DNA from 3 places in the Stenotrophomonas sp. YJH_SMC_131 genome. Region 3 is predicted to be linked to each of the others. Evidence: predicted binding sites of a transcription regulator. Region 3 holds the regulator's gene; each other region holds the start of a gene.

Region 1 (5,931 bases), on a different contig from region 3:
TGGCCTGGAGCGATGTGCCGGAGGGCACCCGTTCGTTCCTGCTGGTGTGTGTCGATCCGGACGTGCCGACCGTGCCGGAGACGGTCGGCCGCACCGACATGAGCGTGCCGCGCGACCAGCCGCGCTGTGATTTCGTGCATTGGGTAATGGCCGACATTCCGGCCTCGGTGCGCGAGATCGCCGCAGGCAGCTGCAGCGACGGCTTCGTGGTGAAGGGCAAGTCCAAACCGGCCGGCCCGGCCGGCAGCCGCCAGGGCCTGAACGACTTCACCGGCTGGTTCGCAGGCAATCCGGACATGGCCGGTGACTACCTGGGCTATGACGGCCCGTACCCGCCGTTCAACGACGAACGCCTGCACCACTACTTCTTCCGCGTGTTCGCGCTGGACGTGGCATCGCTGCAGCTGCCGGCACGCTTCACCGCCGCCGACGCCTACCGCGCCATGCACGGCCACGTGCTCGCCGAAGCGGCACTGCACGGCACCTACACGTTGAACCCGGCGCTGGGCTGAGAGCCCTTGTAGGGCCGGGGCATGCCCGGTTTTGCTTTCTGCAGAGTCGAGCCATGCTCGACTTTGCCTTGTAGGGCCGAGCCCATGCTCGGCTGCTTCTGCTACGCAATGGACCTGCAGTAAACAGCAAACCCTGCCAGGAACGCATCCGCTTCGGCGCGATGCACTTCCGACTGAAGCACCTCGAAGATCTCCTCCGGTTCCAGGCCCAGCACCGGTACACGCAGGAACAGTGTTGTACTGAACGCGGCACTGACCGTGGACAGCACCGCGCGAAGTGCCTGCAGCATGTCCTCGCCACGATGGGACGCATGCACTAACGCAATGGGCCGACCGACGATCTGGTCGCCGGATACGAGCCAGTCGATCGCATTCTTCAATCCGCCGGGAATGCCACGCACGTATTCAGGGCTGCACACCAGCACACCGTCGCTGCGGGCGATGGCCGCCTTGAAGCGCGTCACGCTGCAGGGTTCATCGGTGCCTTCCAGATCGGGGGAGAACACCGGAAGTTCGCCGACCCCGGCGTAGACCTCGATCTCCATGCCGGGCGGCGCGATGGTTTTCAGGGCCACCAGCAGAGCGGTGTTGGTCGACTGCCGGCGCGCGCTGCCGGATATGGCGAGAATCTTCATCGTGGCAAGGCTGGCACGTGGGGCTGCGTCGACGCTACAGAACGTAGAAGGGCGACCTCGTGGCCGCCCTTCTGTTTATTTACTTCTTCTCGATGGCCGACTCGACCACCATGTCCAGCACGTACGCCTGCGACGGCGCATCGGCCGGCGGGTTCTTCACTTCGTAGCGCTTCACGCGCACCACGTTGCGCACGCCGTCTTCGTGGGTGTAGCCCTCGATGGTGCCGTAGAAGTTCTCGAACTTGCCCGGCTCACCCTGCTTCAGGCCCTTGTCGTCGAACTTCACTTCGCGCACCTGCAGGCACTGGTAGTCCGGGATCAGCGGGTGCGAGCACTTCTGCGTCTTGGCGGCCACTTCCAGGAACACGGTTTCGCCGGCGCCGCCGTAGCGGGTTTCAGCGGTCGGCTCCGGGTTGAACACCAGCACGTCGCCCTTGGCGTTGGTCAGCGTCAGCTTGCCATCGGCATCCTGCTCGGCCTTCAGCTCGCCCTGCAGGCGGCTCGACACGGCTTCGTCCAGCGCCATCAGCGCCTTGTCGGTGCAGGCCATCATGGTCGAGGCCATCGCGCTGACCGTCAGCTTGCCGTCGGCCAGGGTGTAGCCGCCGCCCATGCGGTTGCAGGTGTTGCTGACCGACAGTCGGCCATCTGCGAAGTCCAGGGTGACCGGCTTGTCTTCGCGGGCGAACAGCGCGTCGATGCGCTTGCCGTCGGCGCCGGTGGCCTGCTGCAGCAGCCAGTGCTGGCTCTGCAGGCGCTGCGCATCCAGGTGCGCCAGCGTCTGCTGGTCTGCTGCCTTGGCCGCGGCCGGGGCCACGTCGTCGCCGCCGGTGCCGGCCGGGGCCGGGGTCTGGCTGCAGGCGGCCATCAGGGCCAGCGGGAGGAGCAGGGTGAGCTTGCGGTTCATGGTGATTCTCCTTGGGGAACCGTGGGGGAAACGGGGTGGGGCCGGCAACGGGGTTACCGTACCCCGGCGCTGTTCAGCTGCCGGAGGGCAACCACAGCAGCAGCGCCGCGCCCAGTGCGATGCGGTAGATCGCGAAGGCGGTGAACCTGTGCGACTTGATGTAGCCCATCAGCCACTTCACTACGACGAAGCCGGTGATGGCCGCGGCAAGGAAGGCCACGCCCACGTCGGCCCAGTCCTCGCTGCCCAGCTGCCCGGCCTTGGCCATTTCCAGGAAGGTGTAGGCGCTGGCGGCGAACATGGTGGGAATGCCGACCAGGAACACGAACTCGGCGGCGGCGGCGCGGCGGCTCAGGCCCAGCAGCATGGCCAGGAAGATCGCCGAGGCCGAGCGCGAGGTGCCGGGGAACACGCCGGCCACGACCTGTGCCAGGCCCACGCCGATCGCCACCGTCCAGGTCACCTGGTCGCGGTCGGGCAGGCGCGCGGTGTAGGCCTCCACCAGCAGCATCCAGACACCACCGATGATCAATGCCCAGGCCACCGGGCTGACCGTCTCCGGCAGCGACCAGCCGGCCTTGCGCACCACCAGGCCGACCACGGCGGTGACCAGGAAGGCGGCGCCCAGCTTGAACACGTACTCACGGTTCCCGCGCTGGTTGAAGCCGGTGGCCAGCTGCAGCAGGCGCTGGCGGAACACCAGCACCACGGCCACGATCGCGCCGGCCTGGATGACGATGTTGAAGAAGTCCGAGCGGGCACCCAGCCAGTGCTGGGCGATGAGCAGGTGGCCGGTGCTGGAGATCGGCAGGAATTCGGTCAAGCCTTCGAGGATGCCCAGCAGCAGGGCGGAGAGCAGGTCGGACATGGACGGTGCGTGACGCGCGGCGGAAGGAAGAAGGTCGAGAGGATAGACGATCCCTGCCGCACCAAACGGGTGCGTCTGGTGGCGGGTGCACCCGTTTGGTGCGCACCGTTCTGCACCGCCACGGAGCGCCCTTTTTGAAATCAATGACTTGCGGCCAGGGAAAAGTTGGCACGGTCGTTGCTCTACCTCAGCAGGCATTCATCCCCATCCGAGGTCGTACCGATGTCCGTGGAAAACGTTGAGAAGCTGATCAAGGACAACCAGATCGAGTTCGTCGATCTGCGTTTCGTGGATATGCGTGGCGTCGAGCAGCACGTCACCTTCCCGGTCAGCATTGTCGAACCGTCGCTGTTCGAAGAAGGCAAGATGTTCGACGGCAGCTCGATCGCCGGCTGGAAGGGCATCAACGAATCGGACATGGTCCTGCTGCCCGACACCACCAGCGCCTACGTCGACCCGTTCTACGCAGATCCGACCATCGTGATCAGCTGCGACATCCTCGATCCGGCCACCATGCAGCCGTACGGCCGCTGCCCGCGCGGCATCGCCAAGCGCGCCGAGGCCTACCTGAAGTCCTCCGGCATCGCCGAAACCGCGTTCTTCGGCCCGGAGCCGGAGTTCTTCATCTTCGACTCGGTCCGTTTCGCCAATGAAATGGGCAACACCTTCTTCAAGGTCGATTCCGAAGAAGCCGCCTGGAACAGCGGCGCCAAGTACGACGGCGCCAACAGCGGCTACCGTCCGGGCGTGAAGGGCGGCTACTTCCCCGTGCCGCCGACCGACACCCTGCACGACCTGCGCGCCGAGATGTGCAAGACCCTGGAACAGGTCGGTATCGAAGTGGAAGTGCAGCACCACGAAGTGGCCACCGCCGGCCAGTGCGAGATCGGCACCAAGTTCAGCACCCTGGTGCAGAAGGCCGATGAACTGCTGCGCATGAAGTACGTGATCAAGAACGTCGCGCACCGCAACGGCAAGACCGTCACCTTCATGCCCAAGCCGATCGTGGGCGACAACGGCAGCGGCATGCACGTGCACCAGTCGCTGTCCAAGGGCGGCACCAACCTGTTCTCCGGTGACGGCTACGGTGGCCTGAGCCAGCTGGCGCTGTGGTACATCGGCGGCATCTTCAAGCACGCCAAGGCCATCAATGCCTTCGCCAACTCGGGCACCAACAGCTACAAGCGCCTGGTGCCGGGCTTCGAGGCGCCGGTGATGCTGGCCTACTCGGCCCGCAACCGTTCGGCCTCGTGCCGCATTCCGTGGGTGTCCAACCCGAAGGCGCGCCGCATCGAAATGCGCTTCCCGGACCCGATCCAGTCCGGCTACCTGACCTTCACCGCACTGATGATGGCCGGCCTGGACGGCATCAAGAACCAGATCGACCCGGGTGCACCGAGCGACAAGGACCTGTACGACCTGCCGCCGGAGGAAGAGAAGCTGATCCCGCAGGTCTGCTCCTCGCTGGACCAGGCGCTGGAAGCGCTGGACAAGGACCGCGAGTTCCTGAAGGCCGGCGGCGTGATGAGCGATGACTTCATCGACGGCTACATCGCGCTGAAGATGCAGGAAGTGACCAAGTTCCGCGCGGCCACCCACCCGCTGGAATACCAGCTGTACTACGCCAGCTGACCGGATGCGATGGCGGTGGGTTCCCCCTCCCACCCGCCGCCATCGCTTCCGTTTTCGCGGCTGGGGAGCCGCGGTCAGATCGGGGTCGGATCCCATTCGTTTACGAATGGGCGCTGATCCCTATCCAGGGGCAAGAGAGAGACCGGATACGCGACCAGGGCCGCCCTCCCTCCCGCGTCGGTCGTGCAAGGAGAGAGGCACGGCCGTCCCGGCCCTGTACGTGTCCGGTGCAACAGCCACGGTCATCATCCTGATGACCCGTGGTTGCCTGATGCCAACGCGCGCTGGCGCGCTGGCCCCATCCACCCTCGGGACATGCGCATGAAACTGATCTCCGCCATCATCCGACCGTTCAAGCTCGACGAGGTCCGCGAGGCCCTGTCCGATGCAGGCGTGTCGGGCATCACCGTGACCGAAGTGAAAGGTTTCGGTCGCCAGAAGGGCCACACCGAGCTGTATCGCGGCGCCGAGTACGTCGTCGATTTCCTGCCCAAGATCAAGATCGAAACGGTGGTCACCGACGAGCGTGCCGACGCGGTGATCGAAGCGATCCAGTCGTCGGCAGGCACCGGCAAGATCGGTGACGGCAAGATTTTCGTCACCGCCGTCGAACAGGTCATCCGCATCCGCACCGGCGAAATCGGTGCCGACGCGCTGTAACCCCCTTCCGGAGATTCCCCCCATGAAGATGCGCCTTCTCACCGGGTGGCAAGCCCGGTTCCATCTGGTGTGCCTGTTGATGCTGCTCAGCGCACTGGCCGCCGGTGCCTGGCCGGGCAGCGCCCATGCCCAGGCCCAGGTATCGCCGTTGCCGAGCGAAAGCGTGGCGGTCGAGCCGCTGCACGATGCGGCCGCCACCGCCGCGGCGCCGGCCGTGGCCGAAGCGGCCGCCGCCTATGATCGTGGCGACGTCGCCTGGATGCTCACCTCGACCCTGCTGGTGCTGTTGATGGTGGTACCGGGCCTGGCCCTGTTCTACGGCGGCCTGGTGCGTTCGAAGAATGTGCTGTCGGTGCTCAGCCAGATCCTGGTGGTGTTCTCGCTGGTGCTGCTGCTGTGGGTGGCCTATGGCTACAGCGCGGTGTTCAGCGCCGGCAATCCGTTCTTCGGCTCGTTCACCGAATTCGCCTTCCTCAAGGGCTTCACCCCGGAGTCGGTGGGCAACACGCCGATCAAGGGCCTGCCGGACTATCTGTTCGTCGCGTTCCAGTCGACCTTTGCCGGCATCACCACCGCGCTGATCGTCGGTGCCTTCGCCGAGCGCATCAAGTTCCGCGCGGTGCTGCTGTTCTCGGCGCTGTGGTTCACCCTCAGCTACATCCCGATGGCACATATCGTCTGGGGTGGCGGCTACCTGGGTGAGCTGGGTGCCATCGA
Region 2 (5,931 bases), on a different contig from region 3:
GTACTGGGTGGAGCCGCTGATGTCCAGCGTCATGTTCAACTGGCCGGCACCGGTGGTCGGGGTGAAGGTGCCGAGGCTGACCTTGCCGTTGGCAGGTGCGACCAGCTTGCCGCTGTTGTCGAAGGTGACCGGGGTCGGTGCGCCGGCCGGCTGGCCATCGACGTAATTGCGCACGGTCCATTCGTTGGGGTTGGCGCCCTTGACGAAGTACGAGACCTGGATGTGGCTCACGCCCAGCGAGTCGTACACGGTGATGCCACCGCTGGAGTGGTTGTAGCTGTTCGAATCGGCCGGGTCGAAGGTCGCCACCGTCGGTTGCTTGGCGTTGGCCGGCAGGGTGAAGCCAACCTTCACTTCGCTGGTCTGCTTCGGCGGGCTGTCGGTGGTCAGCAGCTGCAGGTCGACCAGGCGGCCTGCATCGAAGTTGGTGCCATCGGCATTCGGCGCGAACACCTGCAGGCGCGCACCCTGCGGGTTGACCACGTAGCCGGCCGAGTCGGTCTGGAAGTTGCCGGCGCGCGAGTACACGCGCGAACCATTCATGTTCATGGTGAAGAAGCCTTCACCGGAAATGGCCATGTCCAGGCTGCGCCCGGTCTGCTCGTTGTGGCCCTGGATGAACTGCTGGGCGACGTTGGAAACGCGCACGCCCGAGCCGGTCTGGTTCTTCGACAGGCCGTAGCTGGTCGAAGCGAACAGGTCGGCGAACTCCGCGCGCGACTGCTTGAAGCCGGTAGTGTTGACGTTGGCGACGTTGTTGGCGGTGACGCTCAGGTCGGTGTTGGCGGCGTTGATGCCGGACAGCGAGACATTGAAGCCCATGGGATGCTCCTGGTTGATGCGGAAGGTGCGGCTCAGCTGACGCGGAGCACGTAGTCGATCGGGGCCGTGCCCAGGCCCTTGAGGTTCAGGTACAGGCCGTCGGAACCAACGGTCACGCTCTCCACCGGCGCCTGTACGTAGGTGGACAGCTTGGTGCTCTTGCCGGCGGTGTCGACATGGTTGGCGACGATGGAGTACTTGCCCGGCTCCATGCGCTTGCCGTTGGCATCCTTGCCGTCCCACTGGAAGGCGGTTTCGCCGGCAGCCTTGGCTTCCACGCTCAGCGAGGTGACCTTGGCGCCGTTGGCGTCGGTGATGTCCACGGTGATGATGCCGGCCGACGGTGCAGCCACCGTGCCTTCGACATTGCCTTCCTTCTCCAGCACCAGCTTTTCCGACGGCACCAGCACCTGGTGGCCGACCAGCGCAGCGCCACGCAGCACCTGGTCGCTGGCCATCGACTCCTGGAAGCCCTTCACCGTCTTGTTCAGATCGGTGATGCCCTGCACGGTGGACATCTGCGCCATCTGCGCGACCATCTGCGTGTTGTCCATCGGCTTCAGCGGATCCTGGTGCTGCAGCTGCTCGGTCATCAGGCGCAGGAAGTCGGCCTGGTCCAGCGTGTTCTTCTTTTTCGTGGCGTTGCTGTTGGGGGCGTTCAGGCCCAGCGCGGAATAGACGTCCTGGCTGGTCTGGTTGTTGACGGCGGTGGTCATGGCGGTATCCGGTGCTGCGGGCCTCAGCGGCCCATGGTCAGGGTGGCCAGGGCCAGTTCCTTGGCGGTGGTCAACATCTCCACGCCGGCCTGGTAATTGCGCGAGGTCGAGATCAGGTTGACCATCTGCGCCACCGGATCGACATCGGGCTGGTAGATGTAGCCATCGGCGTCGGCCAGCGGGTGGCCTGGCTCGTAGCGCTTGATCGGCGCGGCCTCGCTCTGGGTGATCTCCTTCACCTTCACCGAGGTGATGTTGGGATCGTTCTTGCTGGTGACGGCCTGGAAGATCGGTTCCAGCGGCTTGTACACGGCGTCGGCGGAACCGGCGACGGTGTCGGCATTGGAGAGGTTGGAGGCGATGGTGCTCATGCGCACCGACTGTGCCTGCAGCGCGGAGCCGGCGATGTCGAAGATCGGCAGGTTGCTCATGGCTTATTGCCCCGTGATCGCGGTCAGCATGGAACGCACCTTGCTCTCGACGAAGCTGAGCGAGGCGCGGTATTCCAGTGCGGCGCGGCCATAGGCGGCACGCTCGGCATCGGGGTCGACGGTGTTGCCGTCCAGGCTGGGCTGCACGCCTTCGCGCGCGATCTGGAACGGGTTCAGGCCACTACTGATCTCGTAGTGCTGCTCATGGGTGGTGGCCATCAGGCCATTGGCATCCTGCCCCTGGGCGTGGCGCAGGGCGGCATCGAAGTCCAGGTCCTGGGCCTTGTAGCCGGGAGTGTCGGCATTGCCGAGGTTGCTGGCGATCAGCTTCATCCGCTGTTCGCGCAACGGCATGGCCTGGGCGTGGACGCCCAGGTAGTCGGTAATCAGGTTGCGCACGGTGCACTCCCACGGGAACGTTGCCCGGGAAGCTGCAAGGGGTGTGCCAAATGGAGAGGGGGTCAGATCCCCGCAGGGGCTCTGACCCCGTGGTTGACGCGTTGCGATGCGGGGTCGGAGCCCGTCCCGGGATCCGACCCCTCGGCGGGCCTTACGCCGCCAGCGCCACCTTGCGCAGGCGGTCCAGCACGAAGTCGGCCAGCTCGTGCGGCGAGTACTTGGCGACGAACGCATTGGCGCCGACGCGCTCGACCATGGCGTTGTTGAAGACGCCCGACAGTGAGGTGTGCAGCAGCACGTACAGGCCGGCCAGGCCCGGGTGGCGCCGGATTTCCGTCGTCAGCGTGTAGCCATCCATGGCCGGCATCTCGATGTCCGAGATGACCATGGCATAGCGCTCGGCCGGGTTTTCCCCCGAGGCGTGGACCTGCAGCAGGTGGTCCAGCGCCTGCTTGCCGTCGGAAAGCAGGGTGGCACCCACGCCCAGCTGGTCCAGCACGCTGCGGATCTGCTGGCGGGCCACGCGCGAGTCGTCCACCACCAGCACCTGCAGCTGCGGGCCGTCGGCGGGCATGGCCATTGCCGGGTCGAGTACCGCTTCTCCGCGCACCTGGGCGATATCGGCCAGCACGCTCTCAACGTCGATCACCTGGATCAGCTCGCCCTGGAAGCGGGTCACCGCGGTCAGGTAGCTCGACTCGGCGCCCAGCTCCGGTGGCGGGTGGATGTCTTCCACCGCGATGTTGACGATGCGTTCGACGCCACTGACCAGGAAGCCCTGGATCGAGCGGTTGAATTCGGTGACGACCAGGTAGCCGGGCGAGGTGTCCGCGTCCGGTTCGCGCTCGGGGTGGCCGATCGCCAGGCCCAGGTCCAGTACCGGCACCGAGCGGCCGCGCACGTCGGCCACGCCGGAGAACTGGCTGGGCAGGCCGGGCACCTGGAACAGCTCCGGGCGGCGCAGGACTTCCTGCACCTTGAAGACATTGACGCCAAAAAGCTGACGTCCGCCGAGGCGGAACAGCAGCAGCGCCAGGCGGTTGTGGCCGGCCAGTCGGGTCCGCTGGTCGATCCGGTTGAGCAGGTCATGGGACATGGCTGCTGTATCGGCGTGGTGGGGGCGGAACTTGAGGGCGCTCTGCCGCCCGCGCGGCCCGCACCGCGTTTGTAGAGTCGACTGTCAGTCGACTGCTCTTCGATCCGATCACGGGAAACCCCGCGCTTCGCGCGAAAGTCGACTGGCAGTCGACTCTACCCATCCGGTCGAATCCCCATCCCGGATCCGATCAACGGGACCCGGTCTCTGGCACACCCCTTGCACGCTGCTGGGCCAGATCCCATCGACAGGAGGCGCCATGCGCCGGGTCACATCGCTGTTCGCCATCGCGCTCGCCCTGGCCGCGCCGTGGGCGGGCGCCACGGACTGGCAGCCGGTGGCCAGCATCCGCACTGCGGCGCTGTCGACGCTGCCTGCCGGCAGTGAAGGCGAGGCGCAGGTGGCCGATGCGCTGCGCCTGCCGAAATGCGGCAGCGCGTTGCAGGTGCAGCCCACCGCCAACACCACGGTGGAGGTGAGCTGTCCCGATGCGGGCGGCTGGCGCCTGTTCGTGCCGGTGAAGGTGCGGCGCAACCAGACCGTGCTGGTGCTCAACCGCGGAATCGGCACTGGAGAAACCCTCACGGCCGCCGATATCACCACTGCCCAGCGTGACGCTGCCCGGATTGCCGGCGCGGTGCTGTCCGATCCCAATGCAGCGATCGGCCGCATCGCCCGCCGTCCGTTGCAGGCCGGAGCCCTGCTGTCGAACAACGATCTGGTGGTCCAGCGTCTCATCAAGCGAGGAGACAATGTAGCCCTGGTGTCGCGTCGCGGCTCGGTCGAGGTGCGCATTGCCGGCCGTGCGATGGGTGATGCCGGTGAGAACGAGCGGGTCTCGGTCGAGAACCTGTCCTCGCGGCGGATCGTGCAGGGCACGGTCGACGCCGCAGGTGACGTAATCGTGGCGCGTTGATTTACCGCAAAATATCCCTAAAGATCACGGCCCTGCGGCCGTTATCCCTTGTGAACGGCAACTCCAGGACACCCCATGAGCCAGAAAATCGACGGCAACCTGCAGGTCCCCCAGGCACTGCGCAGCGTGACGACCCCGGCCAGCAAGCCCGGCGTCAGCACCGATGCGGCGGCGCGCCCGGTCGAGGCGGCCGACAGCCTGCGCCTGACCGGCGAGGCCACCAATCTGCAGGCCATCGAGCGTGAGCTGACCACCGCCCCGGCGATCGACGCCCAGCGCGTGGCGGCCGTGCGCGAGTCACTGCAGAACGGCACCTACAAGATCAATCCGGACGCGATCGCATCGCGCATGCTCGATCTGGACCAGCAGCTGCACGGATGACTGCGGCGATGAGCGAGCCGCTGCAGCGCCTCGCCCAGGCCCTGGACGTTGAGCGCCAGGCCCTGGTCGAGCACGACGTGCACGCCCTGATCCGGGCCACCGGCGCCAAGCTGGAAGCGCTGCGTGCGCTGGAAGGCGCGCCGCCGGTGGGCGAGGGCGAACAGCTGCAGGAACTGGCCGAGCGCAACCGCGCCAACGGCGTGCTGCTGTCGCGCCGTCGCCGCGAGGTGAACTGGGCGCTGCGCCAGCTCGGCCGTACCGAAGATGCCTCGGCCTACGATGCCAAGGGCCAGTCGCACACGGTCAGCATCGGCCGGCCACTCGCCGTCGCCTGACGCGACGGCGGTCGCACACCCCCTCCCGGTGGGCTGAAGCCCGCTGCATGACCGCGTATATTGGGCGCCTGTTCGAACGCCCCGAGTCGCCGTGTCCGCTGCCAACGCCCTGGTTACCGCCCCCCTTCCGCCGCAGCCGGTGCTGCAGGCCCTGCTTGAGCGCCTGCGCGAAGGCCTGCTGCTGTTCACTGAAGACGGGCAGGTGGCCCTGGCCAACCCGGCCGCGCAGAACCTGCTGGCCAGTGGCTCGGACGGCGGATTGCCGCCGCCGCAGCGGCTGCGCGAGCTGCTCCCCCCTGATGCACTGGAGCAGGCCCGCCAGCATGGCCACTGGAATGGCAGCCTGCCGCTGGGCGAGGGAGTGGTCATCGCCCACCTGTACCACCATGGTCCGGTCGGCGAAGGGCATTTCCTTGCGTTGTTCCGCCACATCGAAGGGCAGGAAGACTACGAGCGCGAACTGCAGCAGCGCCACGCCGAGCTGCGCCAGGCCTACCTGCGCCTCAATGGCACCCAGGAAAAGCTGCTGCAGTCGGAGAAGATGGCCTCGATCGGCCAGCTCGCCGCCGGCGTCGCGCACGAGATCAACAACCCGATCGGTTACGTGCACTCCAACCTGGGCAGCCTGCAGGAGTACCTGCGCAGCCTGTTCACCGTGATCGAAGCCTACGAGCGCGCCCTGCGCGCGCCGGACCCGAAGGCACTGATTCCGGAAATCGATGACATCCGTGACCGCCTGGACATCGACTTCATCAGCCGCGACCTGCCGCAGCTGATGGCGGAATCGCGCGAAGGCATCGAGCGCGTTACCCGCATCGTGCGCGACCTGAAGGAC
Region 3 (5,931 bases):
GCAGCACGGCATCGGTCTGGAGCAGGTGGCCTTCATGGGCGACGACCTGCCGGACCTGGCACCGCTGGGCGCGGTCGGCCTGGCGGTGGCGCCGGCCAACGCCCACCCGTGGATCGCCGAGCGCGTGCATTGGCAGACCCGCGCCGACGGCGGACGTGGTGCAGCCCGTGAGCTGTGTGACATCCTGCTGGCCGCGCAGGGTCATGTGGACGCGGTCCTGGCGAGGTTCGGCGCATGAACCTGCCGAGCCTGAACTGGCGCACCCTGCTCGGCATCGGCCTGCTGCTGGCGGCCCTGCTCAGCAGCTGGGCGGCCCTGCGCAACCGCGACAAGGGTCCGGCCACTGCCGGTCAGGATGTCGGCGTGGACTACGTCCTGCACGACTTCCAGGTCGTCGCCCTGGATGAGCACGGCAAGGAATCGACCACCCTGCGCGCACCGTTGCTGGAGCGCCAGCGTGGCGACCAGACCATCAACATCGCCACGCCGCTGTTCGAGATGCCGGACAAGGATGGCAAGCACTGGACCCTGCGTGCCGAGACGGGCTGGCTCAGCGCCAAGGGCGACCAGATGAAGCTGCGCGGCAATGTCGCCGGCGACAGCCCGGCCGATCCGGGCGTGGTGCCGACCACCTTCCGCACCGACCACCTGGACGTGTTCCCGAAGGAGAACCGTGCCCGCACCGATGCGCTGGTCACCATGACCCGCCCCGGCATTGAACAGTCCGGCGTTGGCTTCGAGGTGGATTCGAAGAACAACACGTATCATTTCCTCAGCCAGTCCAAGGGCCGTTACACGCCCCGACGCTGATTCCGCCGCCCTCCTGCGACGTCCCCGGACAGGCGCAAGGCAGGCAGCCCACCCATCCGCCCCCGGTTTCCCGGGCGGCCCCACCGGTAGAACGGACCCCGATGAAGATTCCCTTTGCAGCCGTACTCGCGCTCGGTCTCCTTGTTCCCAGCGCTGCCTTTGCCAAGTCCACCGACCGCAACGAGAACATGAACATCGACTCCGGCGCGCAGTCGGGCGTGCTCACCGGCGATGGCAAGACCGTGCTCTCGCAGGGCGTGACCGTCACCCAGGGCTCGCTGGACATCCGCTCGTCCGAAGCCGAGATCTACCTGAAGGACGGCGAGGCCGTGCGTGCGGTGTTCACCGGCAAGCAGGCCACGATGAAGCAGCAGCTCGACGATGGCACCTGGATGGACGCGGTGGCTGATCGCATCGACTACGACATCAAGACCGAGATCATCACCCTGACCGGCAACTACAAGGTCACCAGCGCGCGCGGCACCAATGCCGGCCAGCGCATGGTCTACAACACCCGTAGCGGCGAAATGAATTCCGGTGGCGATGGCAGCCGCGTGCGCACCGTCATTCCGCCGAAGAACAAGAACGCGGCGGCACAGCCGGCGGCCACGCCCAAGGCGGCGGCGCCGGCCAGCACGTCGGCCAAGCCGGCCGGGAGCAAGAAGTAATGCTCGTCGCCAAGGGCCTGCGCAAGCGCTACAAGCAGCGCGAAGTCGTCAAGGACTTCGGGCTGACCCTCGACGCCGGTGAAGTGGTGGGCCTGCTCGGCCCCAACGGTGCCGGCAAGACCACCTGCTTCTACATGATCGTCGGCCTGGTCGCCGCCGATGCCGGCAGCATCGTGCTCGACGGCAAGGACATCACCAGCGATCCGATGTACACCCGTGCCAAGCAGGGCGTGGGCTACCTGCCGCAGGAGCCGTCGGTGTTCCGCAAGCTGACGGTGGCCGACAACCTCCGCCTGGTACTGGAGCTTCGCGAAGACCTGGATTCGGCCGGCCGCGAACGCGAATTGAACAGCCTGCTCGACGAGCTGCAGCTGGGCCATGTGGCCGACCAGCTCGGCGCCAGCCTGTCCGGTGGCGAACGTCGTCGCTGCGAGATCGCCCGCGCACTTGCCGCGCAGCCGCGCCTGATCCTGCTCGACGAACCGTTTGCCGGTGTCGACCCGATCTCGGTGGGTGAAATCCAGCGCATCGTCACCCATCTCAAGCAGCGTGGCATCGGCGTGCTGATCACCGACCACAACGTGCGCGAGACCTTGGGAATCTGCGACCGCGCGTATATCCTCGCCGAGGGCACCGTGCTGGCCCAGGGCTCGCCGGAGGCGATCCTGGACAACGCCGACGTACGTCGCGTCTACCTTGGGGATTCCTTCAAGCTGTGACCGCAGGCGCCGGGTCCCTTTCCTTCCGTTCGGCACAGGCATGAAGACTCGGCTGCAGACATCGTTGGGACAACAGCTGGTGCTCACGCCCCAGCTGCAGCAGGCGATCAAGCTGCTGCAGATGTCCACGACCGAGCTGGAGCTTGAAATCGCCCAGGCCGTGGAGAGCAATCCGCTGCTGGACTGGGCCGACAGCAACGACAGCAGTGCCGCCAATGAGGCCAGCGACAGCACCGATGCCGACGCGCCCGCCGAACGCACCGACAACGGCGACGACTGGGCGCCGGCCGAACTCGACTGGAGTGCCGCCGGCAGTGGTGGCAGCTTCGACGATGACGATGACACCGGCAGTGCCGCCGAGCGCGTGGCGGAAACCGAAACGCTGGCCGACCACCTGCTGTGGCAGCTGCACCTGTCGCATCTTTCCACGCATGACCGCAGCATCGGCGCTGCACTGATCGATGCGCTGGACGACGATGGTTACCTGCGCGAACCGCTGGCCACCATCGCCGAAACCCTGCTGCCGGCGGTCCATGCCGGTGAGGATGAAATCCTCGCGGTGCTGCATCGCATCCAGCGTTTCGACCCGGTCGGCGTTGCCGCGCGCACGCTCGGCGAGTGCCTGCAGCTGCAGCTGGACGTGTTGCCTGCCGACACGCCGGGGCTGGCGCTGGCGCGACAGATTGCCGCAGGCCCGCTGGAACGGCTGCCGCGCAGTGGCGTCTCCGGGCTGGCGCATGAACTGAAACAGCCGCTGGACGAGGTCGAGACGGCGGTCGCGCTGCTGCGCTCGCTGGACCCGCGTCCGGGCACGCAGATCGCGCCGCTGTCGCAGGACACCTATGTGGTGCCCGACGTGGTGGTGTGGCGGCAGAACGGCATCTGGCGCGCAGCGCTGGCGGCCCATGCCGGGCCGAAGGTGGTGATCCACCGTGGCTACGAACAGCTGATCCGCCGCTGTGGCGAGGCCGACGCCGGCTACCTGCGCGGCCAGCTGCAGGAGGCGCGCTGGCTGCTGAAGGGCCTGCAGCAGCGCGGCGAAACCCTGCTGCGGGTGGTGCGCAGCCTGATCCTGCAACAGGCCGGCTTCCTCGAATTCGGCGAGCAGGCGCTGCGCCCGCTGACCCTGCGCGAGATCGCCGCCGAGCTGGGCCTGCACGAATCCACGGTGTCGCGCGCGATCGCCCGCAAGCACGTGCGCACGCCGCGCGGCACCCTGCCGCTGCGCGCCTTCTTCGCCTCGGGCATCGATACCGAAGGCGGTGGCGAGGCGTCCAGCACGGCCATCCAGGCGATGATCCGCCGCCTGATCGACGACGAGAACCCGCGCAAGCCGCTTTCTGACGCCAAGCTGGCTGACCTGCTCAAATCGTCGGGAATTCCAGTAGCGCGACGCACCGTGGCGAAGTATCGTGAAGCCATGAACATTTCCGCCTCGCACGAAAGGGTCAGAATCGCTTGACGCGCCGCCGCGCCCGGCGGAGAGGTTCATTGGCACATCCGAACACAGGAGAAACCCGATGCGCATCGAAACGTTTGGCAAAGACGTCGAAGTCACCCCGGCCCTGCAGTCCTATGTAGAGGAGAAGCTGGCCCGGATCGGAAAACACTTCGACCAGCACTGCGAAGCGCGGGTGACCCTCAAGCTGCAGAAGACCGAACACCACGTCGACGCCAGCCTCAACATTCCGGGGCAGACCCTGCACGCCGAGGCGGGCGGCCAGACCATGTATGCCGCGATCGACCTGCTTGCGGACAAGCTTGACCGCCTGGTCATCAAGCACAAGGAGAAAAAACAGCAGCACGCACCGCTGCCGGTGGGCGACAATGGTGGCTGATCGCCACCGTTCCCCGCAGACATGCCCCTGACTGACCTCCTGGCGGCCGTGCAGACCCAGCTCTGCACGGCCACCGACCGTGACAGCGTCCTGCAGGCCGCCGCCGGGTTGCTGGCCTGCCGCCAGGCCAACGCCGAACAGATCTATCTGAACCTGTGCCAGCGCGAAGCCCTGGGCAGCACCGCGATCGGCCACGGCATCGCCATCCCCCACGGCCGCGCGCCGACCCTGGACCGCCCCCGTGGCGCCCTGCTGCGACTGGCGACCCCGGTCGATTTCGGCGGCGACGAACCGGTGGACCTGGTGTTCGCGATGGCCGTCCCCGCCCACTACACCCACCAGCACCTGATGCTGCTGTCCGAGCTGGCCGAGCTGTTTTCCGCACCGGACATCCGCCAGGCCCTGCGCGAAGCCGGCGATGCCCGGGCGCTGCGCGAGGCGCTGGACATGACCCCACCTGCGAGTGCCGCATGAATACCAGCATCACCGCCCGTGAACTGTTCGAACAGCAGCGCGAGCGGCTGGGGCTGCGCTGGGCCGCTGGCAAATCCGGTGAGAAACGCGAGCTGGAGGCCGGCAACACGGTCTCGCGGCGTCCGTCGCTGGCCGGCTACCTCAATGCGATCTATCCCAACAAGGTGCAGATCCTGGGCACCGAGGAACTGTCCTGGCTGGACGCGCTGGAACCCCGCCAGCGTTGGGAGACCATCGAGAAGATCATGCAGTCGCATCCGCTGGCGCTGGTGCTGACCCGCAACCAGGCGTGCCCGGAAGACCTGCGCGCGGCCGCCGATGAATCCGGTACACCACTGTGGCTGTCGCCCAAGCGCGGCCACGAACTGCTCAACCACCTGTCCTACCACCTGGCGCGCACGCTGGCGCCGCGGGTGATCCTGCATGGCGTGTTCATGGAGATCTATTCCATCGGCGTGCTGATCACCGGTGAGGCCGGGTCGGGCAAGAGCGAGCTGGCGCTGGAGCTGCTAAGCCGCGGCCATCGCCTGGTGGCCGACGATGCGCCCGAATTCACCCAGATCGCCCCGGACGTGCTCGACGGCACCTGCCCCGAACTGCTGCAGGACCTGCTGGAAGTGCGCGGCCTGGGCGTGCTGAATGTGCGCGAGATGTTCGGCGACACGGCTGTAAAGAAGAACAAGTACCTTCGGCTGATCGTCCACCTGACCAAGCCGATGACCGAACCCACCCCGCATGGCTACGAGCGCCTGACCGGCGACTCGGGCACCCGCCATGTGCTGGACCTCGACGTTCCGCTGATCACCCTGCCGGTGATGCCCGGCCGCAACCTGGCCGTGCTGACCGAAGCCGCCACCCGCCTGCACATCCTGCGCACCAAGGGCATTGATCCGGCAGCGATGTTCATCGCCCGCCACAGCAATCTGCTGGAACGGCGAACACCCTGATTCCCCTGCCCCTCGAAGAGCCTGTCCATGAGCACCGCCACCCCCTCCGCCCCGACCCTGATCATCGTCAGCGGCCTGTCCGGCTCGGGTAAATCCGTCGCCCTGAAGACCTTCGAGGATCAGGACTACTACTGCTCGGACAACCTGCCGATCCACCTGCTGCCGGACTTCGTGCGCAGCCTGCTGGCCAACCACGATGGTAGCGCGCCGCGCCGGCTGGCGGTGGGCATCGACGTGCGCGGCCAGGCCGACCTGAGCCAGCTGGGCGACTGGCGGCAGCTGGCCACCGACGCCGGCGTGGAAGTGAAGGTGCTGTTCTTCGAGGCCAGCGACGAAACGGTGCTCAAGCGCTATGCCGACACCCGCCGCCGCCATCCGCTGAGCCAGCTGGGCCTGTCATTGCCCGAGGCGATCGCCCGCGAGCGCGAGCTGACCGCGCCATTGCGCCGCGAGGCCGATGCGGTGATCGATACCA

The links. Region 3 encodes sigma-54, which starts transcription at its own class of promoters, with help from an activator protein. Its sites were predicted from a motif close to TGGCACGNGCNTTGC; they were not measured.
Region 1: the regulator sigma-54 is predicted to act here: its motif matches at 3,089-3,103, upstream of glnA (type I glutamate--ammonia ligase).
Region 2: the regulator sigma-54 is predicted to act here: its motif matches at 2,403-2,417, upstream of flgB (flagellar basal body rod protein FlgB).

What each region holds. Positions count from the first base shown of each region.
Region 1 is NZ_JCAFRJ010000007.1:182,254-188,184, forward strand. Features, by position in the region: gene AC5P56_RS15770 (YbhB/YbcL family Raf kinase inhibitor-like protein) at 1-512, shown strand, start outside; gene AC5P56_RS15775 (NADPH-dependent FMN reductase) at 614-1,147, opposite strand; gene AC5P56_RS15780 (META and DUF4377 domain-containing protein) at 1,227-2,054, opposite strand; gene AC5P56_RS15785 (undecaprenyl-diphosphate phosphatase) at 2,128-2,922, opposite strand; gene glnA (type I glutamate--ammonia ligase) at 3,145-4,554, shown strand; gene AC5P56_RS15795 (P-II family nitrogen regulator) at 4,876-5,214, shown strand; gene amt (ammonium transporter) at 5,237-5,931, shown strand, end outside.
Region 2 is NZ_JCAFRJ010000004.1:8,244-14,174, forward strand. Features, by position in the region: gene flgE (flagellar hook protein FlgE) at 1-822, opposite strand, end outside; gene AC5P56_RS09635 (flagellar hook assembly protein FlgD) at 855-1,538, opposite strand; gene flgC (flagellar basal body rod protein FlgC) at 1,562-1,969, opposite strand; gene flgB (flagellar basal body rod protein FlgB) at 1,973-2,368, opposite strand; gene AC5P56_RS09650 (chemotaxis protein) at 2,520-3,464, opposite strand; gene flgA (flagellar basal body P-ring formation chaperone FlgA) at 3,724-4,380, shown strand; gene flgM (flagellar biosynthesis anti-sigma factor FlgM) at 4,456-4,761, shown strand; gene AC5P56_RS09665 (FlgN family protein) at 4,758-5,096, shown strand; gene AC5P56_RS09670 (ATP-binding protein) at 5,188-5,931, shown strand, end outside.
Region 3 is NZ_JCAFRJ010000009.1:33,429-39,359, forward strand. Features, by position in the region: gene AC5P56_RS17210 (KdsC family phosphatase) at 1-238, shown strand, start outside; gene lptC (LPS export ABC transporter periplasmic protein LptC) at 235-810, shown strand; gene lptA (lipopolysaccharide transport periplasmic protein LptA) at 912-1,478, shown strand; gene lptB (LPS export ABC transporter ATP-binding protein) at 1,478-2,197, shown strand; gene AC5P56_RS17230 (RNA polymerase factor sigma-54) at 2,238-3,659, shown strand; gene hpf (ribosome hibernation-promoting factor, HPF/YfiA family) at 3,718-4,035, shown strand; gene AC5P56_RS17240 (PTS sugar transporter subunit IIA) at 4,057-4,509, shown strand; gene hprK (HPr(Ser) kinase/phosphatase) at 4,506-5,456, shown strand; gene rapZ (RNase adapter RapZ) at 5,484-5,931, shown strand, end outside.